3 regions of the Bradyrhizobium sp. SZCCHNR2028 genome follow, and region 1 is predicted to be linked to each of the others. Evidence: predicted binding sites of a transcription regulator. Region 1 holds the regulator's gene; each other region holds the start of a gene.

What was found. The regulator PhoB, encoded in region 1, activates phosphate uptake and scavenging genes when phosphate is short. The targets are predictions, from matches to a motif close to TGTCATNNANCTGTCAT.
Region 2: the regulator PhoB is predicted to act here: its motif matches at 2,092-2,108, upstream of QX121_RS22970 (esterase-like activity of phytase family protein).
Region 3: the regulator PhoB is predicted to act here: its motif matches at 2,049-2,065, upstream of QX121_RS24850 (UDP-2,3-diacylglucosamine diphosphatase).

Annotation. Positions count from the first base shown of each region.
Region 1 is NZ_JAUHJF010000002.1:182,632-187,076, reverse strand. It holds gene QX121_RS04020 (trypsin-like serine protease) at 1-1,204, opposite strand, end outside; gene phoB (phosphate regulon transcriptional regulator PhoB) at 1,350-2,057, opposite strand; gene phoU (phosphate signaling complex protein PhoU) at 2,074-2,790, opposite strand; gene pstB (phosphate ABC transporter ATP-binding protein PstB) at 2,821-3,642, opposite strand; gene pstA (phosphate ABC transporter permease PstA) at 3,639-4,445, opposite strand, start outside.
Region 2 is NZ_JAUHJF010000016.1:45,417-49,861, reverse strand. It holds gene QX121_RS22980 (DMT family transporter) at 61-990, shown strand; gene QX121_RS22975 (DMT family transporter) at 1,104-2,057, shown strand; gene QX121_RS22970 (esterase-like activity of phytase family protein) at 2,178-3,533, shown strand; gene QX121_RS22965 (methyl-accepting chemotaxis protein) at 3,607-4,445, opposite strand, start outside.
Region 3 is NZ_JAUHJF010000018.1:111,262-115,706, forward strand. It holds gene QX121_RS24840 (tartrate dehydrogenase) at 1-322, shown strand, start outside; gene pyk (pyruvate kinase) at 478-1,896, shown strand; gene QX121_RS24850 (UDP-2,3-diacylglucosamine diphosphatase) at 2,089-2,901, shown strand; gene QX121_RS24855 (threonine/serine dehydratase) at 2,949-3,938, shown strand; gene QX121_RS24860 (caspase family protein) at 3,949-4,445, opposite strand, start outside.

The DNA of each region.
Region 1 (4,445 bases):
CGACCACGGCCGGCTCCCCGCCGACCTCGGCCAGGATCGGCGAGCCCGAATAGCCGAAATTGGCCAGGCAATGCACTGTCAACAGCCGGGCATCCCCGGTCATGCCGGCGCTGCAATTGCGCTGGCCGGTCGGCGAATAGCGCCGCTCCTGGCCATAGCCGATCTCGGAGATGGTTCCGGCCGTGGTCGCAGCCGCGAGCTCCTCGCGGGTCAGCGCCTTGACCGCCACCGGCTTCGACGGCAGAGCATCCTTCAGCACGATCAGCGCCCAATCGGCGGGCGAGCGGTCGAGCGACCATCTGTCGTGCCGGGTCGGGACGAAATCGGGCGCCACGATCAGCTTGTCGGCGACCGACGATGCCGCCGGCGTGCCACGGTTCATGCCGGCCAGGAAGCGGACATTGCCGGGGCTGACCTGCGCCACGCCGTTGAAGACGCAATGCGCGGCGGTGAGCACGACGCGCGGCGCCACCAGGGTGCCGGTGCACCAGCCGCCGCTCGAGTATTGCGCGACGGTGACGACGCCGATCGACGACGCCGGCCAGGAGGTGGGATCGACGACCTCGCCGATGTGGCGATCGAGCCCGAGCAATTGCTCCGGACGCGGAGTGGCAATGCCCGCATCCGCCGATTCCGGTTTCGGCTGCCAGGACGCAATGGCGCTCTGGGCCTGGACGCGCTGCGGCTCGGTCAACCTGACCCGCTGCACGTCGCGGCCGGCCGATCGCACGCCACTACGGCCCGCCATCACCAGCCAGGCATAGCCCTGCACGACGTCCTGTTTCACACCGCGGCCGTCGAGCAGCATCAGGCCGAGCATGTATTGCGACTGGGCGAAGCCCTGCGCCGCCGCGCGGCTGAACCAGCGACTGGCTTCGCCGTAGTTCGAGGCAACACCCTCGCCATTGACGTAGGCGATGCCGAGATGATGTTGCGCGACGGCGAGCCCCCGATCGGCGGCCTTGCGGTACCAGGCCAGCGCCTCGCTCGGATTACGCGGCACGCCCCAGCCGAACGCCTGCATGAAGCCGACGTCGAACTGCGCCCGCGCATCGCCCTTGGCGGCCAGCGGCAGCAGCCGTCGCATCGCCGCCGCATGCTGCCCGTTGCCTGCCGCCGCGACCGCGTCCTCGAGCTCGGCGGCCGGGGCGCCCGCCAGGCTGCCGAGCAGCACGGCAAGAGATATGATGATGGTCTTGATCAAGGGCGTCCGCTGGGACCGAAACATCGTGACGGGCCACGAAGCAGACACGATCAAGACGGCGGCGGCGTGGCGGAAAGCGGACCGCGATCTCCTCAATCGGGCCCGCTCGCGCCTCACACCTTCTTCATCCTCACGCCCATCGCCCTTACACCTGCTCGCTCTTGGCGAAGCGATCATCGAGCGCATAACCGGCGCCGCGCACGGTGCGGATCGGGTCCTGCTCGCGGCCGGGATTGAGCAGCTTGCGCAGGCGGCCGATATGGACGTCGACGGTGCGCTCGTCGATGTAGATGTCGCGGCCCCAAACGCTGTCGAGCAGCTGTTCGCGGCTGAACACGCGGCCGGGGTGCTCGAGGAAGAATTCGAGCAGGCGGTATTCGGTCGGGCCGAGATCGATCGGCCGCCCCGAGCGCGCCACGCGGCGTTTCTCGCGGTCGAGCTCGATGTCGCCATAGGACAGCACGGTCGCCAGCCGCTCCGGGCTCGCCCGCCGCAGCAGGCCTTTCACGCGCGCCAGGAGCTCCGGCACCGAGAACGGCTTGACGATGTAGTCGTCGGCGCCGGTGGCGAGTCCGCGCACGCGCTCGCTCTCCTCGCCGCGCGCCGTCAGCATGATGATCGGCAGTTGCCGGGTCTCGGAGCGCGCGCGCAGGCGGCGGCACAGCTCGATGCCGGAGAGGCCCGGCAGCATCCAGTCGAGCACGACGAGATCCGGAACGCGCTCCTTCAGCCGCGTGTCGGCCTCGTCGCCGCGCGCCACGGTCTCGACCTCGTAGCCTTCGGCCTCGAGGTTGTAGCGCAGCAGCGTCGTCAGCGCCTCCTCGTCCTCCACCACCAGAATTCGGGCGCCCATGTCTGAACCGTCTCTCTTAGTTACCGGGAATCGTCGTCGCGAAGCTCGTCATGTCGCCCTTCGGGCGCTTGTCCATGATCTGCTGGCCTTCGATCATATAGAATACAGTCTCGGCGATGTTGGTCGCGTGATCGCCGATGCGCTCGATGTTCTTGGCGCAGAACATCAGGTGGATGCAGAACGAGATGTTGCGCGGATCCTCCATCATGTAGGTCAGGAGCTCGCGGAACAGCGAGGTGCAGATGGCGTCGACTTCCTCGTCGCCCTTCCACACCGTCATCGCCGCCGGCAGGTCATGCGCGGCATAGGCGTCCAGCACCGTCTTGACCTGCGACTGCACCAGATCGGTCATGTGCTCGAGGCCGCGGATCAGCTTCAGCGGATGGAAGTCGCTCTCCAGCGCCGCGACGCGCTTGCCGATGTTCTTGGCGAGGTCGCCGATGCGCTCCAGATCGGTCGCCACGCGCATCGCGCCGACGATCTCGCGCAGGTCGACCGCCATCGGCTGGCGACGGGCGATCGTGAGCACGGCGCGCTCCTCGATGATGCGCTGCAGCTTGTCGACCTCGGCGTCGGTGGCGACCACCTTCTGGCCGAGCGCGATGTCGCGCCGCACCAGCGCATCGACGGAATCGACGATCAGCCGCTCCGCGAGGCCGCCCATCTCCGATACCAGACGGGTGAGGTCCTGCAGATCGCTGTCGAACGCCTTGGCGGTATGTTCACTGGCCATGATGATCTCCTGAAGACAATGTCGTCGGCGTCAGCCGAACCGGCCGGTGATGTAATCCTGGGTCCGCCGATCACTCGGCGAGGTGAAGATCTTGCTGGTGTCGTCGAACTCGATCAGCTCGCCGAGATACATGAAGGCGGTCTTGTCGGAGACGCGCGCCGCCTGCTGCATGTTATGCGTCACGATGGCGATCGTATAGTTTTCGGCGAGCTCCTGGATCAGCTCCTCGACCTTGGCGGTCGAGATCGGATCGAGCGCCGAGCACGGCTCGTCGAACAAGATCACCTCCGGCCGGACCGCCACGGTGCGCGCGATGCACAGCCGCTGCTGCTGGCCGCCGGACAGCGACAGGCCCGAGGCGTTGAGCTTGTCCTTGACCTCGTTCCACAACGCGCCGCCGCGCAGCGCCTTCTCGACCCGGTCGTCCATCTCCGACTTCGAGATCTTCTCATAGAGGCGGATGCCGAAGGCGATGTTCTCGTAGATCGTCATCGGAAACGGCGTCGGCTTCTGGAACACCATGCCGACCCGGGCGCGCAGCAGATTCAGATCGAGCTTGGGATCGAGGATGTTGGTGTTGTCGAGCATCAGCTGTCCGGTCGCGCGCTGGCCCGGATAGAGATCGTACATCCGGTTGAAGATGCGCAGCAGCGTGGACTTGCCGCAGCCGGACGGGCCGATGAACGCGGTGACGCGGTTGGTGCCCAGCGACAGGTTGATGTTCTTCAGCGCGTGATGGTCGCCGTAGTAGAAGTTGAGGTTGCGCGCGGTCACCTTGGCCGGCGCATCCGGAAGCGCCTTGCCGTGAAGAGCGTGATTGGGCTGACTGACGGAGACGGACAGTTCGGTCATTTGGTGTTCCTCTCGGCGCCGAGAATGCGTGCACCGATGTTCAGGGCGAGCACGGCCAGAGTGATGAGAAGGGCTCCGCTCCAGGCCAGTTGCTTCCAGTAGGCATAAGGGCTCTGGACGAAATTGTTGATGGTGACGGGCAGGTTCGCCATCGTCCTGGAAAGGTTGAGGCTCCAGAACTGGTTCGACAGCGCGGTGAACAGCAGAGGCGCGGTCTCGCCGGCGACGCGGGCGGTGGCAAGCAGCACGCCGGTGATGAGGCCCGAGCGCGCCGCCCGATAGGCGATGCGGCGGATCACCAGCGAGCGCGGCAGGCCGAGCGCAGACGCCGCCTCGCGCAGCGGGTTGGGCACGAGCAGCAGCATGTCCTCGGTGGTGCGCAGCACCACCGGGATCACGATGACCGCCAATGCAAGGGAACCCGCGAGTGCCGAGAAGCCGCCCATCGGCACCACGACCGCACCATAGATGAACAGGCCGATGATGATCGAGGGCGCCGACAGCAGGATGTCGTTGATGAAGCGGATCACCGAGGTCAGGCGGTCGTTGCGGCCGTATTCGGCGAGATAGGTGCCGGCGAACAGGCCGAGCGGCGCGCCGATGCCGACGCCGATGATCGTCATGATCAAGGAGCCGACGATGGCGTTGCGCAGGCCGCCTTCGCTGGAGCCGGGCGGCGGCGTGTCGGCGGCAAAAACCTGCAGGCTGAGGCCGGCGAGTCCGTTATAGAACAGCGTGAACAGGATCAGCGCCAGCCAGGTGACGCCGAACATCGCGGCGGCGACGCAGAGGCCGCGGATCAC
Region 2 (4,445 bases), on a different contig from region 1:
ACGGCGGCCGGACATCCCGGCCGCGCGCCGCGGCGCATCGAACCAGGCCAACACCGCCGCATGTCCGCCGCCGATCCCACCGCGTCCGCCGCGCCCGCGCGCGCCTGGATCGCCAACCAGCCCTATGTGCTGCTCAGCATCACGGCGCTGTGCTGGGCCGGCAACTCGATCGTCGGGCGGCTTGCCGCCGGCCACATCCCGCCGGTGACATTGTCGTTCCTGCGCTGGTCGCTCGCCTTCCTGCTGATCCTGCCGCTCGCCTGGAAACAACTGCGCCAGGACTGGCCCGCGATCCGGTCGCGGCTCGGCATCATGATCGCGTTGTCCGTGACGGGCATCGGCGCCTTCAACACGCTGCAATACTGGTCGCTCGAATATACGCAGGCACTCAACACCCTGCTGCTGCAGTCGGCTGGTCCGCTGATCGTGGCAATTTGGTCGATGCTGCTGTTGCGCGTGCACCTGACCCTGGCGCAGGCCATCGGCATCGTGCTGTCGCTCGTGGGCGTGCTGCTCATCCTGACGCGCGGTCACCCCACCGCGCTGGCCGACATCAGCTTCAACAGAGGGGATCTGATCTTCCTCCTCGCGATGGCGGTGTTCGGCTTCTACTCGGTGCTGACGATCAAGCGGCCGCAGATCCACGGCCTGTCGATGGTCGCCTTCACCTTCGGTTGCGGCGCAGCCAGCCTCATTCCGCTGCTGATCTGGGAACTCAACGCGCGACCGGTCATGGCGCTCGACGCGCAGAACCTGTTGTCGCTGCTCTACGTCGCGATCTTTCCTTCGACGATCGCCTATCTCTGCTTCAATCGCGGCGTGCTCCTGATCGGCGCCAATCGCGCCGCGCCGTTCTTTCACGTGGTCCCGGTGTTCGGCTCGATCATGGCCTTCGTGTTCCTCGGCGAGCAGCCGCAGATCTTTCACGTGATCGGCTTCGTCCTCGTGCTGGCCGGCGTGTTCGTGGCGTCGCGAAAACAAGCGACGTGAGGCACTGCTCCCGGGCGACGGCTCCTGCATGGCACCAATCCCCGGCAGCGCATTGCGCTGCGCCGCGATTTGGCCCACCTTGCGCGCTTCCGCGTCAGAGCGACCCGCCTCCCTTGTCCGTCGACGACATCAAGCCATCATCGCCGCTCGCCTGGCTCAACAACCAGCCCTATGTGCTGCTCACGCTGGCTTCGCTGTTCTGGGCCGGCAACATCGTGCTCGCGCGCTACGTCGCCGGACACGTGCCGCCCCTGACGCTTTCGTGCATCCGCTGGATCGGGACCTTCCTGATGCTGTGGCCGTTCGCACGCGCGCACCTGGCGCGCGACCGGCGAACGCTGCTCGCGCATTGGCCGCTTCTACTGCTGCTGGCGCTGACCGGGTTCGCGATCAACAACGCGCTGTCCTATTGGGCCATGCAATACACCCAGGCGCTCAACGGGCTGCTGATTCAATCGTCGACGCCGCTGTTCGTGGCGCTGTGGTCGCTGTTGCTGTTCGGCGTTCGGCTGAGCCTGGCCCAGTTCGCAGGCATCGCGATGTCGCTGAGCGGCGTGCTGGTGATCCTGACGCGCGGCGATCTCGGCGCGCTCGCGGGCATCCAGTTCAACCGCGGTGACCTGATGTTCGCCGGCGCCTTGCTGGTGTTCGGACTCTACTCCGCCGCCATGACGCGGCGGCCGGCGGTGCACCAACTGTCGCTGATCTCGTCCTGCACGGCCCTCGGTGCCGTTCTGCTGCTGCCGCTGGCGGTCTGGGAATATTCGTCCGGGTTCGTGCTCGCGCCCGACCTGCTGTCGATCGCGACGCTCGGCTACGTCGTCGTCTTCGCCTCGACGCTGGCCTATTTGTTCTTCAATCGCGGCATCAGCCTGATCGGACCGAACCGCGCCGCGCCATTCCTGCACCTCGTGCCATTGTTCGGCTCGGTGCTGGCGATCCTGCTGCTTGGAGAGGAGCTCAAGCCGTTCCATCTCGCGGGCTACACGCTGGTCATCGCCGGCGTGATCGTCGCCTCGCGGGTCCCGATCCCGCAGACGCGGGCCGGTCACCAACCCGACCAATGAGCGTGCGGCAAGACGCCTCATGACGACCGGCCTGCATCATCCGGCTGTCATCGAAATGTCAGCGGCGCGTCAGGCCTCCTGTTCAGAACGGCGCGTGTTCAAGCTCCCAGGAGGCTTTTCATGCATCGATATCTTCTTACCACCGTGGCCGCGATGGTCCTCAGCGCCGGCTCCGCATTCGCCCAGGGCGAAGGCGAATTCCCGGCGACGCTCTCCGGCCATGCCGTGATGCCGGCCGAGTCCTTCGTCGAGGCGCCGGCCGATGCCCCGAACGATCTCAAGACCTCCGGCAAATACACCACCGGCAAGCGCATCGACGCGATCGGCAGCGTGATGGGCAAGTCCTATGAGCGTCCGACCGGGGTGTCGCTCCCGTTCAAGGGACAACCTCTCCAGGGCCACTCCGGCATCAAGAAGATGGCCGACGGCACGTTCTGGGTCCTCACCGACAACGGCATGGGCTCGCGCTACAACTCGCCCGACTCGATGCTCTATCTGAACCACCACAAGATCGACTGGACCAGCGGCAAGGTCGAGCGGCTCGAGACGATCTTCCTGCATGATCCCGACAAGAAGGTGCCCTTCCGCATCGTGCACGAGGACACTTCCAAGCGCTACCTGACCGGCGCCGATTTCGATACCGAGGGCTTCCAGATCATCGGCGACAATCTCTGGATCGGCGACGAATTCGGTCCCTACGTCATCAAGGCCGACAGGACCGGCAAGGTGCTTGCCGTGTTTGAAACGATCGCGGACGGCAAGCCGGTGCGCTCGCCCGACCACTGGGCGGTGCAGTCGCCGGCCGCGCCCGGCGCCACCTATACCAACGTCAACCTGCGGCGCTCGAAGGGATATGAAGGCTTTGCGTCGTCGGTGGACAGCAAGTTCATCTATGGCCTGCTCGAAGGTCCGCTGTGGGACACCGACAAGAAGGACTGGGAGAAGGTCGACGGCAAGGAAGCCTCGCGCATCCTCGAATTCGACGTCGCCGCGGAGAAGTTCACCGGCCGCTACTGGCAGTATGTGTTCGAGCAGAACGGCAACGCCATCGGCGATTTCAACATGATCGATCCGACCCAGGGTCTGATCATCGAGCGCGACAATGGCGAGGGCACCAGCGACAAGGCCTGCCCGCAGGGCACGCGCGGCGGCAACTGCTTTCCCGATCTCGCCAAGTTCAAGCGCGTCTACAAGATCGAGCTGTCCGACGCCAACGTCGGCAAGCCGGTCCGCAAGATCGCCTCTATCGACCTGATGAAGATCAAGGATCCGGACAAAAAGGCGCGCAAGCCGCTCAACGACGGCGTGCTCGCCTTCCCGTTCTTCACGATCGAGAATGTCGACCGCGTCGACGACACCCACATCATCGTCGGCAACGACAACAACCTGCCGTTCTCGTCCAGCCGGGATCCCAACAAGGCCGACGACAACGAGTTCGTGCTGCTGGAGGTCGGCGACTTCCTCAAAGCCAAGTGACGGCTGGCACGCCTACGACTTGACGGCCGCCGTTGATCCGAGAGCCCCGGATCAACGGCGCGCCCTGACCTGATCAGGCCGTTCGCACCTTCGCCATGAAGCCATCGACGGCCTGCTGCAGCAGGCCCGACTGGCTGTCGAGCTCGCGCGCGCTCGACAGCACTTCGGAGGCAGCCATGCCGGTCGCTTCCGCCGCCTTGGTGACGCCGCCGATATGGGCGCTGATCTCGTTGGAGCCTGCAGCGACGGACTGGATGTTGCGGGCGATCTCGCGCGTCGCGTCGCCCTGCTGCGCGATCGAGGTCGAGATCGAATTGGTGATCTCGCTCATCTGCGCGATGGTCTGGGTGATGCCGCTGATGGCGGTGACCGCATCCTGGGTCGAGGTCTGCATCGCCGCGACCTGTGCCGAAATCTCCTCGGTCGCCTTCGCCGTCTGGTTGGCGAGCGCCTTCACCTCCGAGGCGACGACGGCAAAGCCCTTGCCGGACTCGCCGGCGCGCGCGGCTTCGATGGTGGCGTTCAGCGCCAGCAGGTTGGTCTGCGCCGCGATCGAATGGATCAGCTTGACGACCTCGCCGATCTTCTCGGCGCCGGTCGACAGCACCTGAACGGTCGCATTGGTGCGCTCCGCGTCGCCCACGGCTTTGCTCGCAATCTCGCTGGAACGGGCGACCTGGCGCGAAATCTCATTGACCGAGCTCGACAGCTCTTCGGCCGCGGCCGCGACCGTGCCGACATTGTCATTGGCGCTCTGGGTGGCGGCGCTGACGGTCGAGGCGCGCGAGCTGGCATCGCTCGCGGTCGAGGTCATCGATTGCGCGGTGTGCTGCATGCTCTCGGCCGCCGACGCCACCGAGCGGACGATGCCGTTGACGCTGCGCTCGAAGTCGGCGGCGAGGTTCTGCATGG
Region 3 (4,445 bases), on a different contig from region 1:
CGCCGGCGCGCTGGCCGGCAGCCTCGGCGTGGCGCCGACCGGCAACATCGATCCGGAGCGGCGCTTCCCGTCGATGTTCGAGCCGATCCATGGTTCGGCGTTCGATATCACCGGAAAGGGCATCGCCAACCCGGTCGCGACGTTCTGGACCGGCGCGCAAATGCTCGAGCATCTCGGCGAGACGGACGCGGCCGCGCGGCTGATGGCTGCGGTCGAGAAAGTCTGTGCAGCCGGCATCCTGACCCCCGATGTTGGCGGCACGGCGACGACCAAGCAGGTGACCGACGCCGTCATCGACGCGATCCACGGCTCCAACGCCTGAGGCGTGCCGTTCTCTTGCACAATTCTGGCGTGTTCCGTGTCGCGCTTGCAATGGACGCTGCGGGGCGTATATCAGCGCTTCCGCTGCGTCCGCGCATGCCAATCACATGCGTGTCATAGAGACGCGAGACACGGCTTAAGGAGAAAGGACACATCATGCGTCGTCACCGTCGAGCCAAGATCGTTGCGACTGTCGGTCCCGCGAGCAATTCTCCGGAGATGCTGAAAGCGCTGTTCCTCGCCGGTGTGGACACCTTTCGTCTCAACTTCAGCCACGGCACCCAGGCCGATCACGCCAAGGTCCATGCCGCGATCCGCGCGCTCGAGAAGGAAGTGCAGCGACCGATCGGCATCTTGATGGATCTGCAGGGTCCTAAGATTCGCGTCGGCACTCTGCGCGACAAGAAGATCCAGGTCGAAGTCGGCGAGACGATTCGATTTGTCCTCAACGGCACCGAGGGCGACAAGACATCGATTCCGTTGCCGCATCCGGAAATCTTTGCGGCGGTCTCGCCCGGTCACGATCTTCTGATCGATGACGGCCGCGTCCGCGTCCGCGTCACCGGCCTCGGCGACGACTGGATCGAGGCCAAGGTGATCGTCAGCGGCGCGATTTCCAATCACAAGGGCGTCAATCTGCCGGGCACCATTCTGGAGCTGTCGCCGCTGACGGCCAAGGACCGCTCCGATCTCGCCTTCGGGCTCGAGCTCGGCGTCGACTGGGTGGCGCTGTCGTTCGTGCAGAAGCCGTCGGACGTGCTTGAGGCGAGGGGCCTCATCAACGGCCGCGCCGGCATCATGTCCAAGATCGAGAAGCCGGCGGCGCTGGAGCGGATCGACGACATCATCCAGTTGTCGGATGCGATCATGGTCGCGCGCGGCGATCTCGGCGTCGAGATTCCCAACGAGGACGTGCCCGGCAAGCAGAAGGAGCTGGTGCGTGCCTGCCGGCTCGCCGTGAAGCCGGTGATCGTCGCGACGCAGATGCTGGATTCGATGGTGGCGACGCCGACGCCGACGCGCGCCGAGGTCTCGGACGTCGCCACCGCGATCTATGACGGCGCCGACGCGGTGATGCTATCGGCGGAGTCTGCCAGCGGCCAATACCCGCGCGAGGCGGTGGCGATGATGGACAGCATCATCAAGGCCACCGAAGGCCACAAGATGTATCGCTCGATCGTCGAGGCGACGCAGCCGGGCGAGGAGCAGACGCCGCCGCATGCGGTGGCAACCGCGGCGGCCGATCTCGCCTCAGCAATCCACGCCAGGGCGATCGTGGCCTATACGTCGAGCGGAACCTCGGCCTCGCGCGTTGCGCGCAAGCGGCCGAGCCTGCCGATTCTGGCGATCACGCCGAACGAGGACACCTCGCGGCGCATGTGCCTGCTGTGGGGCGCGCACAGCGTGCTGTCGCAGGACGTGCAGAGCTACGAGGAGATGGTCGAGCGCGCGACCTTCTTCGCCGTGCAGGAGGAGTTCGCTGAAGCCGGCGACCTGCTCGTCGTCGTCGCCGGCATCCCGTTCGCGCGGGCCGGCACCACCAACAATCTGCGCGTCGTCACCGTGCCGAGATAGGAGGCTGATTTTCCCTGTTCGCGCCGCCCGCCTGTCGCCTGATTGTCGCACCCCGCTGGTATCGCGGGGCAGTGACGAAGGACGTCGCGAGTCGTCGAACGAGCGGTGTCCGGTAGCGGTCCGGCAGGATGGGTTCTGCTGGTGCGGCGTTTCGTCATCGCGGTGTCATCAGGGACTGTTAGGTGGGCGCGCATGGGACTTGAGACTGCTGGTGAAGAAAGCCCGGCTCGGCGCTTTCGGACGTTGTTCATCTCGGACGTTCATCTCGGAGCCCGCGGCTCGCAGGCCAATCTCCTCGTCGATTTCCTGCGCCACCATGATGCAGATACGATCTATCTGGTCGGCGACATCATCGACGGCTGGGCGCTCAAATCGAGCTGGCATTGGCCGCAGTCGCATAACGACCTGGTGCAGAAGATGCTGCGCAAGGCGCGCAAGGGCGCCAAGATCGTCTATGTCCCCGGCAATCACGACGAGTTCCTGCGCGGTTATTACGGCACGCATTTCGGCGGCATCGACGTCGTCGAGAACATCGTCCACACCGGCGCTGACGGCAAACGCTATCTGGTGATCCACGGCGACATCTTTGATCTGGTCGTGCAGAACGCGCGCTGGCTCGCCCATCTCGGCGACAAGGCCTATGACTTCGCGATCCAGATGAACCGTCTGGTCAACTTCTTCCGTCGCATGTTCGGCGTTCCCTATTGGTCGCTGTCGCAATGGGCCAAGCAGAAGGTCAAGAACGCGGTGAACTACATCGGCGCGTTCGAGACGGCGCTGGCCTCCGAGGCGCGAAGGCATGGCGCTGACGGCGTGATCTGCGGCCACATCCATTGCGCTGTCATCCGCGATCAGGACGACATTCGCTACATGAATTGCGGCGACTGGGTCGAGAGCTGCACGGCGCTGGTCGAGCACGAGGACGGCCGCTTCGAGATCCTCACCTGGACCGATCCGCTGCGGCAGCGCGCGCCGGTTCCCCAACTGGCCGCTCGCGCCGCCTGACACCGGCTCCCTTGCCTCTCGGCAATCGGGCGCGGTAAAATAGGGGCATGACAGCTCATTCCCCGATCCTGCCCGTGACCGCCGCCGACATCGATGAGGCGGCACGCGTCCTCGCGCCCGTGGCCGTGCGGACTCCGCTGCTGCCGGCTCCCGTGCTGAGCGAGCAGTTCAAGGCGAACGTCTTCGTGAAGCCGGAGGTGCTGCAGCGGACCGGCTCGTTCAAGTTCCGCGGCGCCTACAACAAACTGGCGTCGATCCCGCAGGCAGCGCGCGGCAACGGCGTCGTCGCCTTCTCCTCCGGCAATCATGCGCAGGGCGTCGCCCATGCCGCCACATTGCTGGGCATGGACGCCACGATCGTGATGCCCTCGGATGCGCCGGCGGCCAAGCGCGAGCGCACCAAGGCGTTCGGTGCCGAGGTCGTGCTCTATGATCGCGATCGCGAGGACCGCGAAGCGATCGCGCGCGACATCGCAGCAAAGCGCGGCTCGACGGTGGTGCCGCCCTATGACGATCCCCACGTCATCGCAGGGCAGGGCACCGTCGGTCGTGAAATCGCCGAGGACCTTGCGGCGCTCGGCCTGTCGCCGGATCTGGTGATCGTCCCGGCTTCGGGCGGTGGTCTGCTTGCCGGCGTCTCGACCGCGGTGAAGGCGCATTTTCCGAGCACCCAGATGGTCGTGGCTGAGCCCAAGGGCTTTGACGACCATGCGCGCTCGCTGCGGGCCGGCCACCGCGAGGCCCATGATGCGAAGGGACGCACCATCTGCGACGCGCTGATGGCGGCGATTCCGGGCGAGATCACCTTCGCGATCAACAGCCAACTTCTGTCGGCTGCGGTCGAGGCCTCGGATGAGGAGGTGGGCCGCGCGGTCGGCTTTGCCTTCCGGGAGCTGAAGCTCGTGGTCGAGCCCGGTGGTTCGGTCGGGCTGGCGGCACTGCTGGCCGGCCGGCTGGATGTGGCGGGCAAGACGGTGGTGATCGTTTTGTCCGGCGGCAATGTCGATGCTGAGCTCTACGCCAGGCTGATCGCCTGACGATCAAGCCTCAGTGAAAGCTGAGGCCGCCTTTTGCAGATCCCCCACCGCCGATCCGCAGTCCGGACTGCGCGACGTGCGGCGTGCCCCGCGTCGGGCCGCCCTGCATCCCTCCTTGGCCACGCGCCATCGACGGACGCGACGCGTTGATGTTCGGCTTGAACGGTCCGGAATTGCCGAGGAAGGGACGCCGGACCTCGCGGGTGTCGAATGGCCGTCCAGGACTGCGCTTCAGTGGATCGCGCTGGATCTTCGCGGCGACAGGCGGATTTGCCGGCGGCATGATCCTGTCGCGCAACCTGGTCTGAGCGATAGGCCTGGGATCGACGACCTTGTTGGGACCCGCGTTGTTGATGGCATTGCCTTTCGTGACCACCGTTGGCGGCATCGGTCCGCGCGGCGGCACGGTGGTGACCGGCAGCTTCGGTTGCAGGCCTGGATGGCTCTGGATCTGGGCGCCGGGATTGAACGGCCGCGCGATCGGTGCCAGTTGCGGTGGCATGATGA